Regions from separate parts of the Rhizobium sp. 268 genome, predicted to be linked through region 3. Evidence: predicted binding sites of a transcription regulator. Region 3 holds the regulator's gene; each other region holds the start of a gene.
The links. Region 3 encodes PhoB, which activates phosphate uptake and scavenging genes when phosphate is short. Its sites were predicted from a motif close to TGTCATNNANCTGTCAT; they were not measured.

Region 1: the regulator PhoB is predicted to act here: its motif matches at 891-907, upstream of ugpB (sn-glycerol-3-phosphate ABC transporter substrate-binding protein UgpB).
Region 2: the regulator PhoB is predicted to act here: its motif matches at 1,812-1,828, upstream of OS035_RS17360 (alpha-D-ribose 1-methylphosphonate 5-triphosphate diphosphatase).
Region 4: the regulator PhoB is predicted to act here: its motif matches at 1,680-1,696, upstream of OS035_RS09255 (UDP-2,3-diacylglucosamine diphosphatase).

Annotation. Positions count from the first base shown of each region.
Region 1 covers NZ_JAPPSO010000002.1:201,675-206,314, forward strand. The annotation lists gene OS035_RS04380 (inorganic phosphate transporter) at 1-234, opposite strand, end outside; gene OS035_RS04385 (DUF47 family protein) at 234-875, opposite strand; gene ugpB (sn-glycerol-3-phosphate ABC transporter substrate-binding protein UgpB) at 1,110-2,432, shown strand; gene ugpA (sn-glycerol-3-phosphate ABC transporter permease UgpA) at 2,498-3,382, shown strand; gene ugpE (sn-glycerol-3-phosphate ABC transporter permease UgpE) at 3,395-4,243, shown strand; gene OS035_RS04405 (sn-glycerol-3-phosphate import ATP-binding protein UgpC) at 4,245-4,640, shown strand, end outside.
Region 2 covers NZ_JAPPSO010000008.1:166,168-170,807, forward strand. The annotation lists gene OS035_RS17350 (molybdopterin-containing oxidoreductase family protein) at 1-1,150, shown strand, start outside; gene OS035_RS17355 (NUDIX domain-containing protein) at 1,147-1,737, shown strand; gene OS035_RS17360 (alpha-D-ribose 1-methylphosphonate 5-triphosphate diphosphatase) at 1,885-3,054, shown strand; gene OS035_RS17365 (hypothetical protein) at 3,159-3,665, shown strand; gene purN (phosphoribosylglycinamide formyltransferase) at 3,981-4,640, opposite strand, start outside.
Region 3 covers NZ_JAPPSO010000015.1:80,528-85,167, forward strand. The annotation lists gene pstB (phosphate ABC transporter ATP-binding protein PstB) at 1-66, shown strand, start outside; gene phoU (phosphate signaling complex protein PhoU) at 111-824, shown strand; gene phoB (phosphate regulon transcriptional regulator PhoB) at 962-1,645, shown strand; gene OS035_RS26285 (GcrA family cell cycle regulator) at 1,923-2,456, opposite strand; gene OS035_RS26290 (aspartate aminotransferase family protein) at 2,882-4,081, shown strand; gene argF (ornithine carbamoyltransferase) at 4,118-4,640, shown strand, end outside.
Region 4 covers NZ_JAPPSO010000004.1:114,170-118,809, reverse strand. The annotation lists gene OS035_RS09265 (FAD-binding oxidoreductase) at 1-737, shown strand, start outside; gene OS035_RS09260 (histidine phosphatase family protein) at 835-1,584, opposite strand; gene OS035_RS09255 (UDP-2,3-diacylglucosamine diphosphatase) at 1,757-2,569, shown strand; gene OS035_RS09250 (MFS transporter) at 2,728-3,945, shown strand; gene dgcA (N-acetyl-D-Glu racemase DgcA) at 3,897-4,640, opposite strand, start outside.

The sequences.
Region 1 (4,640 bases), on a different contig from region 3:
CGCCGGATCGATAATGCCGGTCCCGAGCGTTTCTGCGACGTGCAGACCAAAGAACAAGAAGGCGATAAAATTGAAGAAAGCCGCCCAAAACACCGCATATTGCGGGCGCAGCACCCGCGTCGACACGATCGTGGCGATAGAATTGGCGGCATCGTGCAGGCCGTTCAAGAAATCAAAGAAGAGGGCAACAGCCACGAGCGCGGCAAGGAGGGGAAGGGCGAGGGTGGCTTCCATCAAACGTTCTCGATGACGATGCCACTGATTTCATTGGCGACATCCTCGAAACGGTCGACGACCTTCTCAAGCTCGCCATAGATCTCACTGCCGATAAGATAAGCCATCGCATTTGAGGCGCCGTGGCGGCGGAAAAGATCCTTCAGGCCCTGCTCATGCAACTCGTCGGACCGGCCCTCGACGCGCGTTACTTCTTCCGCCAGCGCGGCCAGACGCGGGGCGTTGGCGCTGATCCGGTCGAGAAGGGGAAGGGCTTCGGCGATCAGATGTGCCGCCTGGACGATCGTCTTTCCCATTTCCTGCATTACAGGGTCGAAGCTCTTCTGCTCGAACAGCCGGATGGTCTTCACGGTTTTCTGCATCATGTCGATCGCATCATCCATCGACTGGATGAGATCCTTGATGTCGCCGCGATCGAAGGGCGTGACAAAACTGCGGCGCACGGCAAGCAGCACTTGCCGGGTAATCTCGTCCGCTTCATCCTCCAATTGAACGATCCGGGCGCAATGGCCTTCAATGTCCGTGCCGCCCAAAAGTTCGTTGAGCGCTTCGGCCGCACCGACGACGGTTTTTGAGTGTTGAGCGAAGAGATCGAAGAATCGATCTTCCCGCGGCATGAGTTTTCGAAACCAGCTTAACATCGGCACTCCATGGACTGTCACAAAATCGTCATAAAGCACGACGGCTGCCATGGAAAGCCGCGAGACCGGAGAAGGGAAGTCATTGACAGGAATCGCAATCCGTTGATTGCGCCGTCCTGCCGCTTTCGGTAAATGTTCATTTGAACATTTCATTATTGCAAAGTGAACTATGGCTGTTACCATTGCCGGACGTCTGGAGCGGGAGGCTGCGGACCGAGACCAATGGGAGTGAAGATGAACAAGATCGCTTTTTTCCTGTCTGCAGGATTGACCAGCCTGTCCTTATCCGTCCCGGCCATGGCCGCCACGAAGATCCAGTGGTGGCATGCGATGGGCGGCGAGAATGGCGCGAAGCTTGAACAGATCGCCAAGGGCTTCAACGCATCTCAGTCCGATTATGAGATCGTGCCGGTCTATAAGGGCACCTATGACGAGACGCTGACCGGCGCGATCGCTGCGTTTCGTGCCAAGCAGCAGCCGGCAATCGTCCAAGTCTATGAAGTCGGCACCGGCACGATGATGGCCGCACAGGGGGCGGTCTACCCGGTTTACCAGCTGATGAAAGACGAAGGCGAGGCCTGGGACCAGAGCAAATTCATTGCCCCGGTCGTCGGTTATTACTCGGACACCAGCGGCAATGTCCTATCGCTGCCCTTCAATTCCTCGACGCCGATCATGTATTACAACAAGGACGTCTTCAAGAAGGCCGGGCTCGATCCGGAAACGCCGCCGAAAACATGGGCGGAGGTGGAATCCTTCTCGCGGACCATCATGAAATCGGGTGCGGCCAAATGCGGCTTCACCAGCGCCTGGATCTCCTGGATCCAGACCGAAAATCTCAATGCCCTGCACGACAAGCCGTACTCCACCAAGGCTAACGGTTTCGGCGGCCTGGACGCCGAATTCACCTTCAACAACGATCTGACAATCCGCCATTGGGACAATTTGAAGAAGTGGCAGGACGAAGGTCTGTTCAAATTCGGCGGGCCTGTCGGCGGCGACAATGCGCCTCCGATGTTCTATTCGCAAGAATGCGCGATGTATATGAACTCGTCGGCCGGCCGGGCCGGCGTCATCAACAACGCCAAAGGCTTCAAAGTCGGTTTTGCACCGCTTCCTTTTTACGATGACGTCATCAAGCAGCCGCTCAATTCGATCATCGGCGGCGCCACCCTCTGGACGCTGAAGGGCCGTCCGGAAGAGGAATATAAGGGTGTGGCGAAGTTCTTCACCTACCTGCAAAAGCCGGAGGTTCAGGCCGACTGGCATCAGTTCTCCGGCTACCTGCCGATCACCGAAGCTGCCTATAAACTCGGCCAGGACCAGGGTTACTATGAGAAAAACCCCGGCGCCGACATCGGCATCAAACAGCTGACGCGGGTGACGCCCACCGACAATTCCAAGGGCATCCGCTTCGGCAATTACGTCCAGGTGCGCGGCATCATCGACGATGAGTTTGCCGCTTTGCTGGGTGGAAAGAAGACGGCGAAGGAAGCGGTCGATTCCGTCGTCGCACGCGGCAACGAACAGCTTCGCGATTTCGAGTCCGCCAACTAATGGGCACCGCGACGGGGGCTGGCGAAAGACCGGCCCCCGTTTCCCATCCGTCAGTGTGAGGGCTCATGCAAACCAAACGGACCGTATTTCCCAACAAGCTTTTGCCTTACCTGCTCATTGCCCCCCAGATTTGCGTGACCGTGGTATTCTTTCTCTGGCCTGCGGCAACGGCCTTCTGGCAATCCTTCCTGCGCGAGGATGCCTTCGGCTTCAAGACGATCTTCGTCTGGTTCGAAAACTACCGGCGGCTTTTTGCCGATCCGATCTATATCAATGCCTTCGGCCACACGCTGATCTTCGCCATTCTGGTGACGGTGCTGTCGACGTCGATCGCGCTGCTTCTGGCGGCCGCGGCAATGCGCGTGCTCCGCACCTCCCGAATTTATTCGACCCTGCTGATTTGGCCCTATGCCGTCGCCCCGGCGATTGCCGGCATTCTCTGGTGGTTCATGTTCAATCCGTCGATCGGCATCGTCGCCTATATGCTGCGGTCGATGGGCGTCGATTGGAACCATCTGATCAATCCCAACGACGCGATGATCCTGATCGTGATCGCCGCCACCTGGAAACAGATATCCTATAACTTCTTGTTTTTCCTGGCTGCGCTGCAGTCCGTGCCCCGCTCGCTTCAGGAGGCCGGCGCCATCGATGGGGCCGGGCCGACCAAGCGTTTCTGGACGATCGTCTTCCCGCTGATCTCGCCGACGACCTTCTATTTGATCGTCATCAATATCGTTTACGCGATGTTCGATACGTTCGGGATCGTCCATGCGACCACCCAGGGCGGGCCGGCGCGCGCAACCGAGATCCTGGTCTATAAGGTCTATTTCGACGGTTTCATCGGGCTGAATCTAGGCTCGTCGGCGGCGCAGTCCGTCATTCTGATGGTGATCGTCGTCGCCCTGACGGCGGTGCAGTTCCGCTTCATTGAACGCCGCGTGCAATATTGAGGGAGCCCGAGGATGGTTGAAAATCGCCCTTTCCTGAATTTTCTGGCCCATCTTGTGCTGATTCTCGGCGTCACAATCGTTGTGTTTCCGGTCTACGTCGCTTTCATCGCATCGAGCCACGGGCCCAATGACTTCTTGTCGGGCGTCGTGCCGCTGACCCCGGGAAGCCACATCATCGAGAACTATTCGACGATGCTGTCGTCGGGGATGACAAGCTCGGGAGCGCCGCCAATCGGGCCGATGATGATCAACTCGCTGATCATGGCGGTCGGCGTCGCCGTCGGGAAGATCGCCATCTCGATCCTTTCGGCCTTTGCCATCGTCTATTTCCGGTTTCCGTTCCGGACCTTGGCATTCTGGATGATTTTCATCACGCTGATGCTGCCGGTCGAGGTGCGCATCGTGCCAACGTACAAGGTCGTCGCCGACCTCGGGATGCTGAACAATTACGGCGGCCTCATCATTCCGCTGATCGCCTCGGCAACGGCGACCTTCCTGTTTCGCCAGTTCTTTCTGACGGTGCCTGACGAATTGATGGAGGCCGCGCGTGTCGACGGGGCAGGGCCGATGAAGTTCTTCCGCGATATTCTGCTGCCGCTGTCGATCACCAACATCGCCGCCCTGTTCATCATCCTCTTCGTGCTCGGCTGGAACCAGTATCTCTGGCCGCTCATCATCACCACCGACCAGAGCTTCTATACCGTCGTGATGGGAATTCAGCGCATGGCAGCGGTTGCCGATGCCGAGCCGCGCTGGAACCTCGTGATGGCAGCGGTCATTCTGGCCGCCCTGCCGCCCATCCTCGTCATCGTCGCCATGCAACGCCTTTTTGTCAAAGGCCTAGTCGAAACGGAGAAATGAAATGGCCACGATCAATATCATCGACGTCAAGAAGAACTATGGTGCCGTTCCGGCTGTCAAAGGCATTAACCTGTCGGTTGCAGACGGCGAACTGATCGTGCTCGTCGGTCCCTCCGGCTGCGGCAAATCAACCCTGCTTCGCATGGTTGCCGGGCTGGAAACGATCAGCGAAGGCGATGTCGAGATTGCCGGCCGCAATGTGAACAAGGCGGAGCCGGCCGACCGCGACATTGCGATGGTCTTTCAAAACTATGCGCTTTATCCGCATATGACCGTGCGCGGAAATCTCGAATATGGTTTGAAAAACCGCGGCACCGAACGGGCGGAAATCAACCGCCGCGTGGCGGAGGCCGCCGAGATCCTGGAAATCGGACCGATGTTGGATCGCAAACCTCGC
Region 2 (4,640 bases), on a different contig from region 3:
CGTGCTCGGCTCCTGGCAGTATGAGGGTGGCGGCGCCTTCCATTCCAACAACGATATCTTCCGCATGAACAATGCGGAACTGACCGGCCGCTCGATGAAGGACGGCGATATCCGCATGCTCGATCAGTCGCAGATCGGCCGGGTGCTGACCGGCGATCCGGTGGCGCTGCGCCATCGCGGCCCGGTGACGGCGATGCTGATCCAGAACACCAATCCGGCCAACATCGCCCCCGAGCAGCGCCTCGTCAGACGCGGTTTTGCCCGCGACGACCTGTTCGTCGCCGTGCACGAGCAGTTCATGACCGAGACGGCGGAGATCGCCGATATCGTCATTCCGGCGACGATGTTCGTCGAGCATGACGATATCTACCGGGCCGGCGGCCAGAACCATATCCTGCTCGGGCCGAAGCTGGTCGAGCCGCCGCCGAGCGTGCGCACCAATCTCTTCGTCATCGAGGAACTGGCCAAACGCCTCGGCGTCGCCGATCGCCCCGGCTTCGGCTTTTCAGCCCGCGAAATGGTCGATCGCTTGCTGGAATCGAGCGGCCTGCCGGATTACGAGCATTTCCTCGAACACAAATGGTTCGATCGCCAGCCGGCCTTCGAGGAGGCGCATTTCCTGAACGGCTTTGCTCATCCCGACGGCAAATTCCATTTCCGCCCGGACTGGATCGATCAGCCGGCGCCGAACAAGCCGCCGGCGGCGGTCGGCCTGCTCGGGCCGCATGGGGAGCTGCCTGTATTCCCCGATCAGGTCGATGTCATCGAAGTCGCTGATACCGACCATCCCTTTCGTCTGGCCACCTCGCCGGCGCGCAACTTCCTGAATTCGAGCTTCGCCGAGACCAAGACGTCGCGTCAGAAAGAGGGCCGTCCCGAGGTGATGATCAATCCGGCCGACGCTGAAGCCAATGGCATCGCCCACGGCGATCTGGTCCGCATCGGCAATAGTCGCGGCGACCTGCGCATCCATGCCCGCGTCACCACCGAGGTGAAGCCTGGCGTGCTGATCGCTGAAGGCCTCTGGCCGAACAAGGCGCATATCGATGGCGAGGGCATCAACGTGCTCACCGGCGCCGACCCGGTCGCGCCCTATGGCGGGGCGGCCGTGCACGATAACAAGGTCTGGCTTCGCAAGGACACAGCATGATGCAGCCGAAATCACGCGTGAAGATCGTCAGCACGGAAACGCTGTCGAATGGGTGGACGAAGCTCAGCAGCTATCTGCTCGATTACATCGACCGCAAGGGCGCGACCCAACGCTTGAAGCGGGAGGTCTACCATCGCACGCCGGCAGCCTGCATCCTGCTTTATGATCCCAAGCGCGACCTCGTCGTTCTCGTCCGCCAGTTCCGCCTTGCCGTTCATATCAACGGTGATCCCGCCTGGATGATCGAGGTGCCGGCCGGCCTTCTCGATGACGATCATCCCGAACAGGCGATCCGCCGCGAGGCGATGGAAGAAACCGGTTACCACCTGCGCGACGCGCGTTTCCTGTTCAAATGCTACACTTCGCCCGGCGCCATCACCGAAGTCGTCCACTTCTTCGTCTCGCTGATCGACAGCGCCGACCGCGTGGCCGAAGGCGGCGGCCTGGACGAGGAGCACGAGGATATCGAGGTTCTCGAAGTCCCGCTCGATGAGGCCGCCCAAATGATCGAAAACGGCGAGATCTTCGACGCCAAGACGATCATGCTGCTGCAATGGGCTCTGTTGAACAGGCATAAACTTCGATAGCGGATGCGCGGTCTCGGGCAAGCCCGCAGGTTGGCCTCAAGACGGTTTCGCGATCGCGGTTGTGGCGTTCGAAATTTCATACGTTTGTCACGAAGCGGTTCTATCCGCTGCGGTCTGTCAATCATCGATGCGATCAGGAGAAAGCCCATGTGGCTCAGCAATTTCACCCTCGTTCTGCCAAACGAGGTGGTGAGTGAAGGTTCCGTGCGGGTCGAAGACGGCGCCATCGCCGAAATCAGACCCGAGCCGGTCGCCGGGGCTGCCATCGATGGCGGCGGGCGGCTTCTGATGCCGGGATTCGTCGATCTCCATGGCGACATGATCGAGCGAGAGATCGCGCCGCGGCCGAACGCGACGATGCCGATCGATTTCGGCATCCACGAACTCGACAAGAAGCTGGCCGCCGCCGGTGTTACCACGGCCTTTGCCGCCGTCTCCTTCGCCACCGAAAGCGTCTATGGCCACGTCCGCTCGCTGGAGACGACCTCGGCGGTGATCGAAGGCATCAACCGCCTGCGCGATGATCTGCTGATCGACCACCGCGTCCACGCCCGCTATGAAATCACCAATATCGGCGCCGCTGCCGCGCTCGAGCGCCTGCTGAATGCCGATCAGATCGACATGGTGTCGCTCACCGACCACACGCCCGGCCAGGGCCAGTACAACAACCTGCAAAGCTACATCCTCAGCATTTCCGAGCGCCGCGCCATCTCCGAGGAGATGGCCGCCGAGATCGTCGCCAAGCGCATCGCCATGCGCAATAACCCCGAAATCGAAGCCAAGCTGAAGGAGATCGTCGCGCTGTCGCTGAAGCACAAGCTCTCGCTTGCCTCGCATGACGACGACAGCGTCGAGAAGGTCGCCGAAATGCACGATCTCGGCGTCACCATCAGCGAGTTCCCGGTCACTGCGCCCGCCGCAGAAGAGGCGCGCCGCCGCGGTCTCTGGACGCTGATGGGCGCGCCGAATGCGCTGCGCGGCCAGTCGATGTCGGGCAATCTCAGCGCGCTCGATGCCGCAAGGGCCGGCCTGCTCAGCGTCATCGCCGCCGATTATCATCCGGCCGCCTTTGTGCCCGGCATCTTCAAGCTCGCCGAGATGGTGGAAGGCGGCCTGCCTTCAGCCGTCGCCATGGCGACCGGCAACGCCGCCCGCTCCGCCGGCCTATCGGACCGCGGCGAAATCGCCATCGGCCAGCGCGCCGATTTGGTCGTGGTCGAGCGGGGCGACATCAACCGCATCCGAGCCACCTTCCGCGCCGGTCGCTTCGTCTACAGCGACGGTACGCTGCATCCGTTGCGGGCGTTGGCGGCTTAGCGGCACGTCTGAGCGTCGAGACAGAATGACGAGATCACGGCGAAACGGGCTTTCTCGTCGGCGGTACCCGGACTGAACAAGACTGCCAACGATGCGGAATCAAGATGTCATCTGAGCCAAGGTTGCTGCACAAGGAGTGGGGGCTGCTGCCTCTGGTTTTAAGTGGAATTGCAACAGTATCTGTAATTATTATATCAATTTACTATGATAACCAATATGAAATCCCGAAGATCTACATAGGCGGTAGATACATACAGTGCCAGAAGTCGGTTGCTTCCTTATTAAATGCCATAGCGTTGGTGTATAAATACCCAGGATTGGCTCTTATAGTTATTTCATTGAGTTCCGTTATTTTTTGTTATGTTTATGACAGAGGTATGTTTATATTTATAATAATATGTTTTGTTCTTTTCAGCTATCCGTTCACCACCATATTGGCTGGATCCAAGATTGTTTTAAGTGAATCCTCGATGGAGACCATGTGCGAAAGAGGAGGTTACGGATCTGTTGCGATCCATCTTCCGGTGTTGTTTTTGTCGTCCTACGTGATCATTGGAAACATTGTTCTCTTAGCCAAGCGCTGGCTTAGAGGAAGAACCAAAAATGGCTGAGACGATGAGAGTGGGGTGATTATCGCCTTATCCTTCATGTCGCGAGCGCTGGAATCACAGATTGTTTGCCTCATGACGTACAACTTGTTTCTTGTTTCATTCCTTTTGTATCGCAACAGCCACAGCTGCACTGAGAAATGACTGCAGGAAAACCGGCAGACGCCGGGAGATTACGCTGATCGAAAAGGAGTTGGAAGGCTTGCCGCGCCTGTTCGATCAGGGGCTCGTTCCTGCCAACGGGTATATGCGCTGCAGCGGTTGTGCGCATGGTATTTGACTTGGGAAAGCTACCTGCCTGGCAGGTATATCAGCAACCTAACAGCGGTCGCCGATCAGCGAGATGAGCTGGGCCTTGGGCGCAACGGCCGAAGCCTCTTCGCCGATGGCCTTGCCGCCTTCCATCGTCACGCGGCCTTCGGCGAAGAGCCGCAGTGCCTGCGGATAAATCTGGTGTTCGACGGTCAGCACGCGGGCGGCAAGGCTTTCGGCCGTGTCGCCGGAAAGGATCGGGACGGCGGCTTGGCCGATGACCGGCCCTTCATCCATGCCTTCGGTGACGAAATGCACGGTGCAGCCGGCGATGCGCATGCCGGCGTCGATCGCGCGCTGATGGGTATGCAGGCCGGGAAACAGCGGCAGCAGGGAAGGGTGGATGTTGAGCATCCGGCCTTCGTAACGCTGAATGAAGGTCGGCGTGAGCAGTCGCATATAGCCGGCCAGGCAGAGGATATCGGGCGAAAGTTCGTCGAGTGCCGAAAAGATCGCCGCCTCATGCGCATCCTTGCTGGCATACTCCTTGCGGGGAAAGGCGTAGGTGGCGATGCCTTCGGCGGCCGCCTTGGCAAGCCCGCCGGCCTCCGCCTTGTCGGAGATCACGCCCACGATTTCGGCCGGGTAGTCGGCGGCTTTCGCCGCCGCAACCAGGGCCATCATGTTGGAGCCGCCGCCGGATATGAGGACGACGACGCGTTTGCG
Region 3 (4,640 bases):
GACAAGATGTTCACCAATCCCGACGATCCGCGCACCCAGGACTACATCATGGGTCGCTTCGGCTGATTTTGGCGTCACCAAGCCTTCCCGTTATTCGAGGATAAAGCCCCATGGCATCGACACATATTTATTCTGCCTATGATGATGATCTGAAGTTCCTGTCCAGGCGGATTTCCGAAATGGGCGGCCTGGCCGAGCAGATGGTCGCCGAATCCGTCCGGGCGCTGGTCAACGGCGATACCGCGCTGGCCCAGAAGGTGATTTCCGACGACGTGATCCTCGATCACGCCGAGCGCGAAATCGGCGACAAGGCGATCGTCACCATCGCCCGCCGTCAGCCGATGGCTTCGGACCTGCGCGAAATCATGGGTTCGATCCGCATCGCCGCCGATCTCGAACGCGTCGGCGACCTCGGCAAGAACACCGCCAAGCGCGTCATCGCCGTGCAGAGTACCGGCGTCCCGCGCAAGCTCGCCCGCGGTCTCGAGCATCTGTCCGAGCTGGCGCTCGTCCAGCTCAAGGAAGTGCTCGACGTCTACACGACACGCGCCGCCGACAAGGCGAGTGCGATCCGCGAGCGCGACAACGAGATCGACGCGATGTACACCTCGCTGTTCCGCGAGCTGTTGACCTACATGATGGAAGATCCGCGCAACATCACCAGCTGCACGCATCTTCTCTTCTGCGCCAAGAACATCGAGCGCATCGGCGATCACGCCACCAACATCGCCGAGACCATTTATTACATGGCGACCGGAGCACAGCCGGAAGGCGACCGTCCGAAGGACGACAGCGCCAACACCGTCGGCGCGGTCACGGAATAACCGCCTAAACCAGACGATTGCGCGCGCGCCCATGTGGGGCGCGCGAAAAGGTCGCAGCCAATTTTTATGAATTTGCGCAGGATGCATTGCTTAAATCACCCCCGGTTTAAGGATCATGCGCGAGGAGACCGACACGCATGATCCCGAGAGTTGCAGTTGTTGAAGACGAGGAAGCCCTGAGCGTGCTTCTTCGCTACAATCTCGAAGCTGAGGGCTTCGAGGTCGATACCATCCTTCGTGGCGACGAGGCCGAAATCAGGCTTCAGGAGCGCACGCCCGACCTTCTTATCCTCGACTGGATGCTGCCCGGCGTCTCCGGCATCGAACTTTGCCGGCGACTGCGCATGCGACCGGAAACCGAGCGCCTGCCGATCATCATGCTGACGGCGCGCGGTGAGGAGAGCGAGCGCGTCCGCGGATTGTCGACGGGCGCCGACGATTATGTCGTCAAGCCTTTCTCGACCCCGGAACTCGTCGCCCGCGTCAAGGCGATGCTGCGCCGCGCCCGCCCCGAGGTGTTGTCGACCGTGCTGAAATGCGGCGATATCGAACTCGACCGCGAAACCCACCGCGTCCACCGCAAGAGCCGCGAAGTCCGCCTCGGCCCCACCGAATTCCGCCTCTTGGAATTCCTGATGTCGTCGCCCGGCCGGGTCTTCTCCCGCTCGCAGCTCCTCGACGGCGTCTGGGGCCACGACATCTATGTCGACGAACGCACCGTCGACGTCCATGTCGGCCGCCTGCGCAAGGCGTTGAACTTCTCCAACATGCAAGACGTCATCCGCACCGTCCGCGGCGCCGGCTATTCGATGGAAGCCTGAGGGGTTTCCATCTTTTGTGCCGGTGTCGGCCCCTCACTCTAACCCGACCGGGGTCGAGCCACTCGTCTCGACCCGTCCTTCGGACCCCCTTAAACGGGGCGAGGAGACGTGTCCTACGTGACGTTGGAGAGGGACCGAGAGGTCGCGGCATATCCCCTTCGCCGCGCAAGCGGGGAGAAGGTGCCGGCAGGCGGATGAGGGGCAGCCACACCCAGCCCACTCGCATAAAAAAACGGGCCACTCGGCCCGTTTTCGAATTCTCTGCAATGTCGCCCGCTCAGCTCGCCCGCGCGGCCGCGCGGCGGCGTTCGTTCACCGGCTGGTAGGCTAGCTTCTGGTGATAGCTGCAATAGGGCGAGTTGTCGGGGGATTCGCAGCCGCAGAAGTGGAAGTCGTCCTTCAGCGGATCGCCGACCGGCCATTTGCAGGTGCGTTCGGTCAGTTCCGTCAGGCCGAGGCGGCGCGAGATCGGCACGACCACGTTGCCCTTCGGCACGTATTCCATTTCCTCGACCGTTTCGATCTCGATCTCTTCCTTCAGCATCGTCGCGCCCTGCTGGCGGGTAACGGTGCGGGTAGCGATCCGCGAGGCGTAGTTCGGTGCGCGCGGTGCCGATGTATTGCGTTTCGGCGTGCGCGCCGCGGCGGCCGTGCCGCCGGCCTTGGCGCGGCCGGGAAGGCTCAGCCGGTGAACCTTGCCGATCACAGCGTTTCTGCTGACACCGCCAAGTTGCGCCGCGATCTGGCTGGCGCTCAGTCCTTCGGCCCAGAGCTTCTTGAGTTTCTCGACCCGCTCGTCTGTCCAGTTCATGCCCTGTCTCCACCTTTTGCGTTGGTGATGGCAGAATCCCTCACCGTTGTCCCGGAAGCCTCCGAAACAAGAAACGCTTGATCAATTTTGGTGACTAGTTCCGCCGCATGCAGTCTAGTAATTGAACTTTAACCTAGTGTGAGCCTGACTCCGTGACAAGAGTCGCATGAATCCGGATGAATCGAATTCGGAGTTTTCCCCAACTTGCTTCCGCTGCGTGGCATTTCTGCAATATTGCCTGTTGAAGGCCGAAAACACCGCTGTACAAGCTTGCTGCATGCGCTAAGGGCGCAGTTTTGTTGACATTGCAGCGCGAAAAGGAAATAGTACCGCTGGCCGCCGCAAGGCGGCATTTTTGATTTTTCGGGCCTGGTTTTCTTAGCCGGAGTCCCATGTTTGACAACGCTGATCGGGAGACCCGCGCCATGGCTGAAGCCGCGCCGCTTTATGACACCTATTCTCGTGCCCCACTGCGGTTCGAGCGAGGCGAGGGCGTATGGCTGATCACCGAAGGCGGCGAGCGTTATCTCGATTTCGGCGCCGGCGTCGCCGTCACCTCGGTCGGCCATAGCAACCCGCATGTGGTTGGGGCGCTGAAGGAACAGGCCGACAAGGTCTGGCACCTCTCCAACATCTATGAGATCCCCGGCCAGGAGCGCCTCGCGAAGCGGCTGACGGACGCCACCTTCGCCGACAAGGTGTTCTTCACCAATTCAGGCGCCGAGGCGCTGGAATGCGCGATCAAGACGGCGCGCCGCTACCAGTTTTCCAAGGGCCATCCCGAGCGCTTCCATATCATCACCTTCGAAGGCGCTTTCCATGGGCGCACGCTCGCGACCATCGCTGCCGGCGGCCAGGAGAAATACCTCGAAGGCTTCGGCCCCAAGGCGCCGGGCTTCGATCAGGTGGCCTTCGGCGACATCGAAGCCGTCCGCGCCGCCATCACCGATGCGACGGCTGGAATTCTCATCGAGCCCGTGCAGGGCGAAGGCGGCGTCCGCCCGGCCACGCCTGAGTTCATGAAGGCGCTTCGCCAGCTCTGCGACGAAAACGGCCTGCTGCTGATCCTCGACGAGGTCCAGACCGGCGTCGGCCGCACCGGCAAGCTCTTTGCTCATGAATGGTCGGGCATCACGCCCGATATCATGGCGGTCGCCAAGGGCATTGGCGGCGGTTTCCCGCTCGGGGCCTGCCTTGCGACCGCTGAGGCCGCCTCCGGGATGAAGGCCGGCACGCACGGCTCGACCTATGGCGGCAATCCGCTCGCAATGGCCGTCGGCGGTGCCGTGCTCGACATCATCCTCGCCGATGGCTTCCTCCAGCAGGTGCGCGACGTAGCACTCGTCTTCCGTCAGGGACTGGCCTCGCTGAAGGACCGCTATCCCGATGTGATCGAGGATATCAGAGGCGAGGGGCTGCTGCTCGGCGTCAAGGCGGCGGTTCCTTCAGCCGAACTGCTGCAGGCGATCCGCGCCGCGCATCTGCTCGGCGTGCCCGCCGGCGACAACGTCATCCGCCTTCTTCCGCCCCTCGTCGTCACCGCCGAGGAAGCCCGCGAGGGCCTTGCCCGCATCGAGCGCGCCGCCGAGAGCATCCGCGCCTCCAAGGTCAAGAAGACGGCTTGAAAGGATTGCGCCTGCGGGCGCACGACAGGTAAGAACATGGCTCCTAAACATTTCCTCGACCTTTCGGCGGTCACCTCAGCCGACCTCAGAACCATCATGAACGATGCGCTCGCCCGCAAGCAGGCCTTCAAGGCCGGCAAGGGCGACAAGCCGCTCGCCGGCAAGATGCTGGCGATGATTTTCGAAAAGCCGTCGACCCGCACCCGCGTCTCCTTCGATGTCGGCATGCGCCAGCTCGGCGGTGAAACGCTGTTTCTATCAGGCACCGAGATGCAGCTCGGCCGCGCCGAGACGATCGGCGACACCGCCAAGGTGCTGTCGCGTTATGTCGATGCGATCATGATCCGCACCACCGAACATTCCAGGCTGAAGGAGCTTGCCGAGCATGCGACCGTGCCGGTGATCAATGCGCTGACGGATGACACCCATCCCTGCCAGATCATGGCCGATATCATGACGTTCGAAGAGCACCGCGGCCCGATCAAGGGCAAGACCATCGCCTGGACCGGCGACGGCAACAATGTGCTGCATTCGCTGGTCGAAGGGGCGGCGCGTTTCG
Region 4 (4,640 bases), on a different contig from region 3:
CTGACGCGGAGAGAGTGCTGCGGGAATATCGGCAGGCGCTGGAAGCCGCACCCGATGAACTGACCTGCTGGGTGGTGATGCGCCAGGCGCCGCCGCTGCCCTTCCTTCCGGCCGAGTGGCACGGCAAGGAGGTCGTGGTGCTCGCCATGTGCTATTGCGGAGATATCGCGGCGGGAGAAAAAGCGACGGAAAGATTGCGAGCGATCGGAAAGCCGATTGCCGATGTCGTCGGTCCGGTGCCGTTCACCGGCTGGCAGCAGGCATTCGATCCGTTGCTGACGCCAGGTGCGCGCAATTACTGGAAGAGCCAGGATTTCGCCTCGCTTTCGGATGCGGCGATCGAGGTGCTGCTCAACGCCGTGCGCAAGCTGCCGGGACCGGAATGCGAGATATTCGTCGGCCATGTCGGTGGCGCGGCCGGCCGTATTGCCACCGAGGCCACCGCATTTCCGCAGCGCAGTTCGCATTTCGTCATGAACGTGCATGCGCGCTGGCGGGAGGCCGGGATGGATGCAAATTGCACCGGCTGGGCGCGCGAACTTTTCGAGGCAACCAAGCCGCATGCCGTGGGAACCGCCTATATCAACTTCATGCCTGATGACGAGGCCGATCGGGTGGAAATGGCCTATGGCGCCAATTACGCCCGGCTTGCCGAAATCAAGCGGCGTTATGATCCTGACAATCTGTTCCGGATGAATCAGAACGTCAAACCGATGGCGGCTGTGCGAGCTGCGTGAGTGGATCGAAACGGAACTTGGCTGCAGTGAAAACCCCTCCCGACAAGGGAGGGGCTTGATGCTGCTGCCGATGCTTTGCATTCGTCCCTTTGTGGGTCTATCCCTCAGGTTTCGGCGCGATCGTCACGTCGGCGCCATAGGCATCGCGCAGTTCATTTTCCTGTCCCGGCTGCCGGTCGGCCGCCTGATGCAGCAGGATCGACTCGTATCCTTGCAGGCGCGTCCCCTTGATCAGTGTGATATCGGCATTTCCGGGGTTGTCGGAACGCTCGAACCACTCGACGGGGCGGTGGAGAAAATTCATTTCGACTGCCCGATTGGTGACGCCATGGCCGACGATCACGACGTTGTGGCTGCTGTTTTCGGCGTCGCGCATGACGGTCTGCAGGAAGAGGCGCACCCGCTGGGCCACATCCGCCCGGCTCTCGCCATCCGGCGGCCGCGCGTAGAACTTGCCGCTGTTGCTGCGCAGCCTCGCCCATTTTTCGAATTCTTCGGGGAATTTCTGCTTCTGTTCGGCATGGTCATAGATTTCGGTGAAAAGACCGAAATCCTGCTCGCGCAGCAGGTAATCCTCCCGGATCTCGCCGATGAAGCTTTCCGGCAAGGCTGTCAGCAAGGCATCCTTGCTCTGCCGTGTCCTGAGGAATGGTGAGTACCAGATCTGCAGCTTGCCGAAATCGGCGCGTGGCAATGCCTTCAGATAGGAGGCGATGGCGCTGCCGGCTTCGACCGCCTGACGGTGGCCCCACTGTGTCAGCGGCACGTTGTGATCACCGAATTGGCGATAGGCCTGTTCGTTGAGGTTGCCGAGAGATTCGCCGTGGCGAACGAGAAAGAGGCGCATCAGCCATCCCGCAGTGTCGGATCTGGAATCGCCGCCATCATGAACGTGCCCGATGGAGAGGGCAACATCGCCACCGCGCCGGCTTTTCCGCAACCTGTCATCTTCCTGAAACACGAGTCTGGTTTTGGAAGGCTAGATGAAAGATGGGGCATGAGCGACGCTCGTGATAGACATGATGGAACCCAGACATTTCCGCACGCTCTTCATTTCCGATGTCCATCTCGGCTCGAAGGCCGCGAAGGCTGATTTCCTCCTGGATTTCCTGCGCCACCACGAGGCCGATACGATCGTGCTCGTCGGCGACATCGTCGACGGCTGGCGCCTGAAGCGCAGCTGGTACTGGCCGCAGGTCTGCAACGACGTGGTCCAGAAGCTGTTGCGCAAGGCGCGCAAGGGCACGCGCGTCGTCTATATTCCCGGCAATCACGACGAATTTCTGCGCGACTTCCCGGGCATGCATTTCGGCGGCATCGAGGTTGTCGAGCGCATGATGCATAACGGCGCCGACGGCAAGAAATATCTGATCCTGCACGGCGACGAATTCGACGTCGTCGTCCGCAACGCCCGCCTGCTCGCCTATCTCGGCGACTGGGCCTACGATACGGCGATCCGCATCAACCTCCTGCTCGCGGCCGTGCGCCGCCGCCTCGGTATGCCCTATTGGTCGTTTTCGGCCTGGGCGAAGCTGCAGGTCAAACATGCCGTCAACTTCATCGGCGAGTTCGAGCGCGTCGTGGCGGAGGAAGCTCGCAAAAACGGCGCCGACGGTGTCATCTGCGGACACATCCATCACGCCATCATCCAGGACATGGACGGCATCCGCTACATCAATACGGGCGATTGGGTGGAAAGCTGCACGGCGGTCGCCGAACATGAGGATGGCGCCTTCGAACTGATCACCTGGCGAGCGCTCGCCAGCAGCGTGCCGACGCTTTCCGCCATTGAAATGCACGATGAAGGCGAACTGGCCCCGCAGGCGGCCTGATTTCGGCATCGGCGCGTCCGCACTCCACCGACTTACCCGTTACCGTCGGGCGACAGGCTGTATTTATTTTCTAAAACGTTTCAGTAGGGCTATTTCTCGCAATAGGCGCCTCCAGGGTGGTGTGTTAGGACAACGACCAGTTTCCTTCAGGTCCACCAATGATTCCCGCCCAACATTCCCCGAGTGAGGGAGCGCCCCCGCGCTTCCGGCTGCTCAGCGCGCTTTCCTATTGCGCACCGCTGCTCGTCAACGGCATCGTTCTGCCGTTCTTTCCGGTCTGGCTTGCGACCCACAGTTTCAGCGACCACGAGATCGGCATCATCCTTGCCATACCGATGGTGGTGCGCGTGCTGGTGGCGCCCGTCGTCGCGATGATTGCCGACCGTCTGAAGGAGCGCGCCGACGTGCTGCTCTGGTCAGGCAGCCTGTCGCTGCTGACGGCTATCGCGCTTTTCTGGACGACGAGCTTCTGGCCGGTGACGATCGTCTATGCGCTGCAGGGCGCCACCTTCGCGCCCTATGTGCCCGTCGTCGAATCGATCGTCATTTCGGGTGTGCGCCGCTGGGGGCTCGATTACGGATCGATGCGCGTCTGGGGCTCTATTGCCTTCATCGTCTCGACGCTGGTCGGTGGCCAACTGATCAGCCGGTGGGGCGGCGGATTGGTGCTCGATGTCATGGTGTTCGGCTTTGCCATGACGGTCGTCATGGCGATCTTCTGTCCGCGCATCGGGCCGACGCGGCGGCGTGGCCAGCCGATCAACATTCCGGCCGCCACCGGCAGCGGACTGCGCGAGCCGCATTTGCTGCTGCTCTTGATCGGTGTCGCCATCCAGCAGTCGAGCCATGCAGTGCTCAACGCGTTCTCGTCGATCTATTGGCATCATCTCGGCTTTTCCGGCACGGAGGTCGGCTTGCTCTGGAGCGCCGGCGTTGCTTCCGAGGTGACGGTGTTCTTCCTGTCGAAACGTCTCAACCGGCGCTTCGACGCTTGGACGCTGATCCGCTTCGGCTGTGCCGTCAGCGTCTGCCGCTGGATCCTGTTTCCCATGAATGCGGGGTTTGCCGGGTTTTTCCTGCTGCAGTGTTTCCACGGCTTCACCTATGCCTTCGTCCATACCGGCGTGCAGCGGCGGATCATGGCGACGGTGCAGGAGACGCAGGAATCCTCGGCGCAAGGCGCCTACTTCTTCTATGTCGGCATGGCGATGGCGCTGATGACGCTGGCGTCGGGTTATCTCTATGCCTGGCTCGGCGTCGTCAGCTATTACGTCATGGCGCTGGTCGCGTTTACCGGCCTCGGCCTCGTCATATCGGCCTATTACCTTCAGCCCCAGAGCGTGCTTTCGGGCGGAAAGACCAGGGAAGCGGCGTAGCGCAGGCCGGGTTCGCGGTCGCGGGCAAGCAGCAGCGGGCCGTCGAGATCGACGAAATCGGCATTCTGGGCGAGCAGCACCGCCGGCGCCATGGCAAGCGAGGTGCCGACCATGCAGCCGATCATGATGCTGAAACCAAGCCGCTCAGCTTCCGCCTTCATCGCCAGGGCTTCCGTCAGGCCGCCTGTCTTGTCGAGCTTGATGTTGATCGCGTCATAGCGGTCGGCAAGGCTCGCAAGATCGCCGGTATGGTGGACACTTTCGTCGGCGCAGACGAGGAGCGGGCGGCGTATTTCAGCAAGCAGTGCGTCGCGGCCGGCCGGCAGCGGCTGCTCGACCAGAGCCACACCGGCTTGCGCCGCGATATCAAGATGACGTTCCAACACCGCTTCCGGCCAGCCCTCATTGGCGTCAAGGATGATTGTGGCATCGGGCGCGGCGGCGCAGACGGCGCGGATGCGGCTTTCATCGTCGCCGGTGCCGACCTTGACCTTGAGCAGCGAGCGGCCGGCATGTTCACGCGCCTTTGCGGCCATCACCTCCGGTTCCCCGAGCGAAATGGTATAGGCGGTGGTGAGTGGCTTCAGATCGGCAAGGCCGAGGCGGGTCGCAACGCTTTCACCCGTTCGTTTGGCCTCGAGGTCCCAAAGGGCGCAATCGACGGCATTGCGGGCAGCGCCAGGCGGCATCGCCGA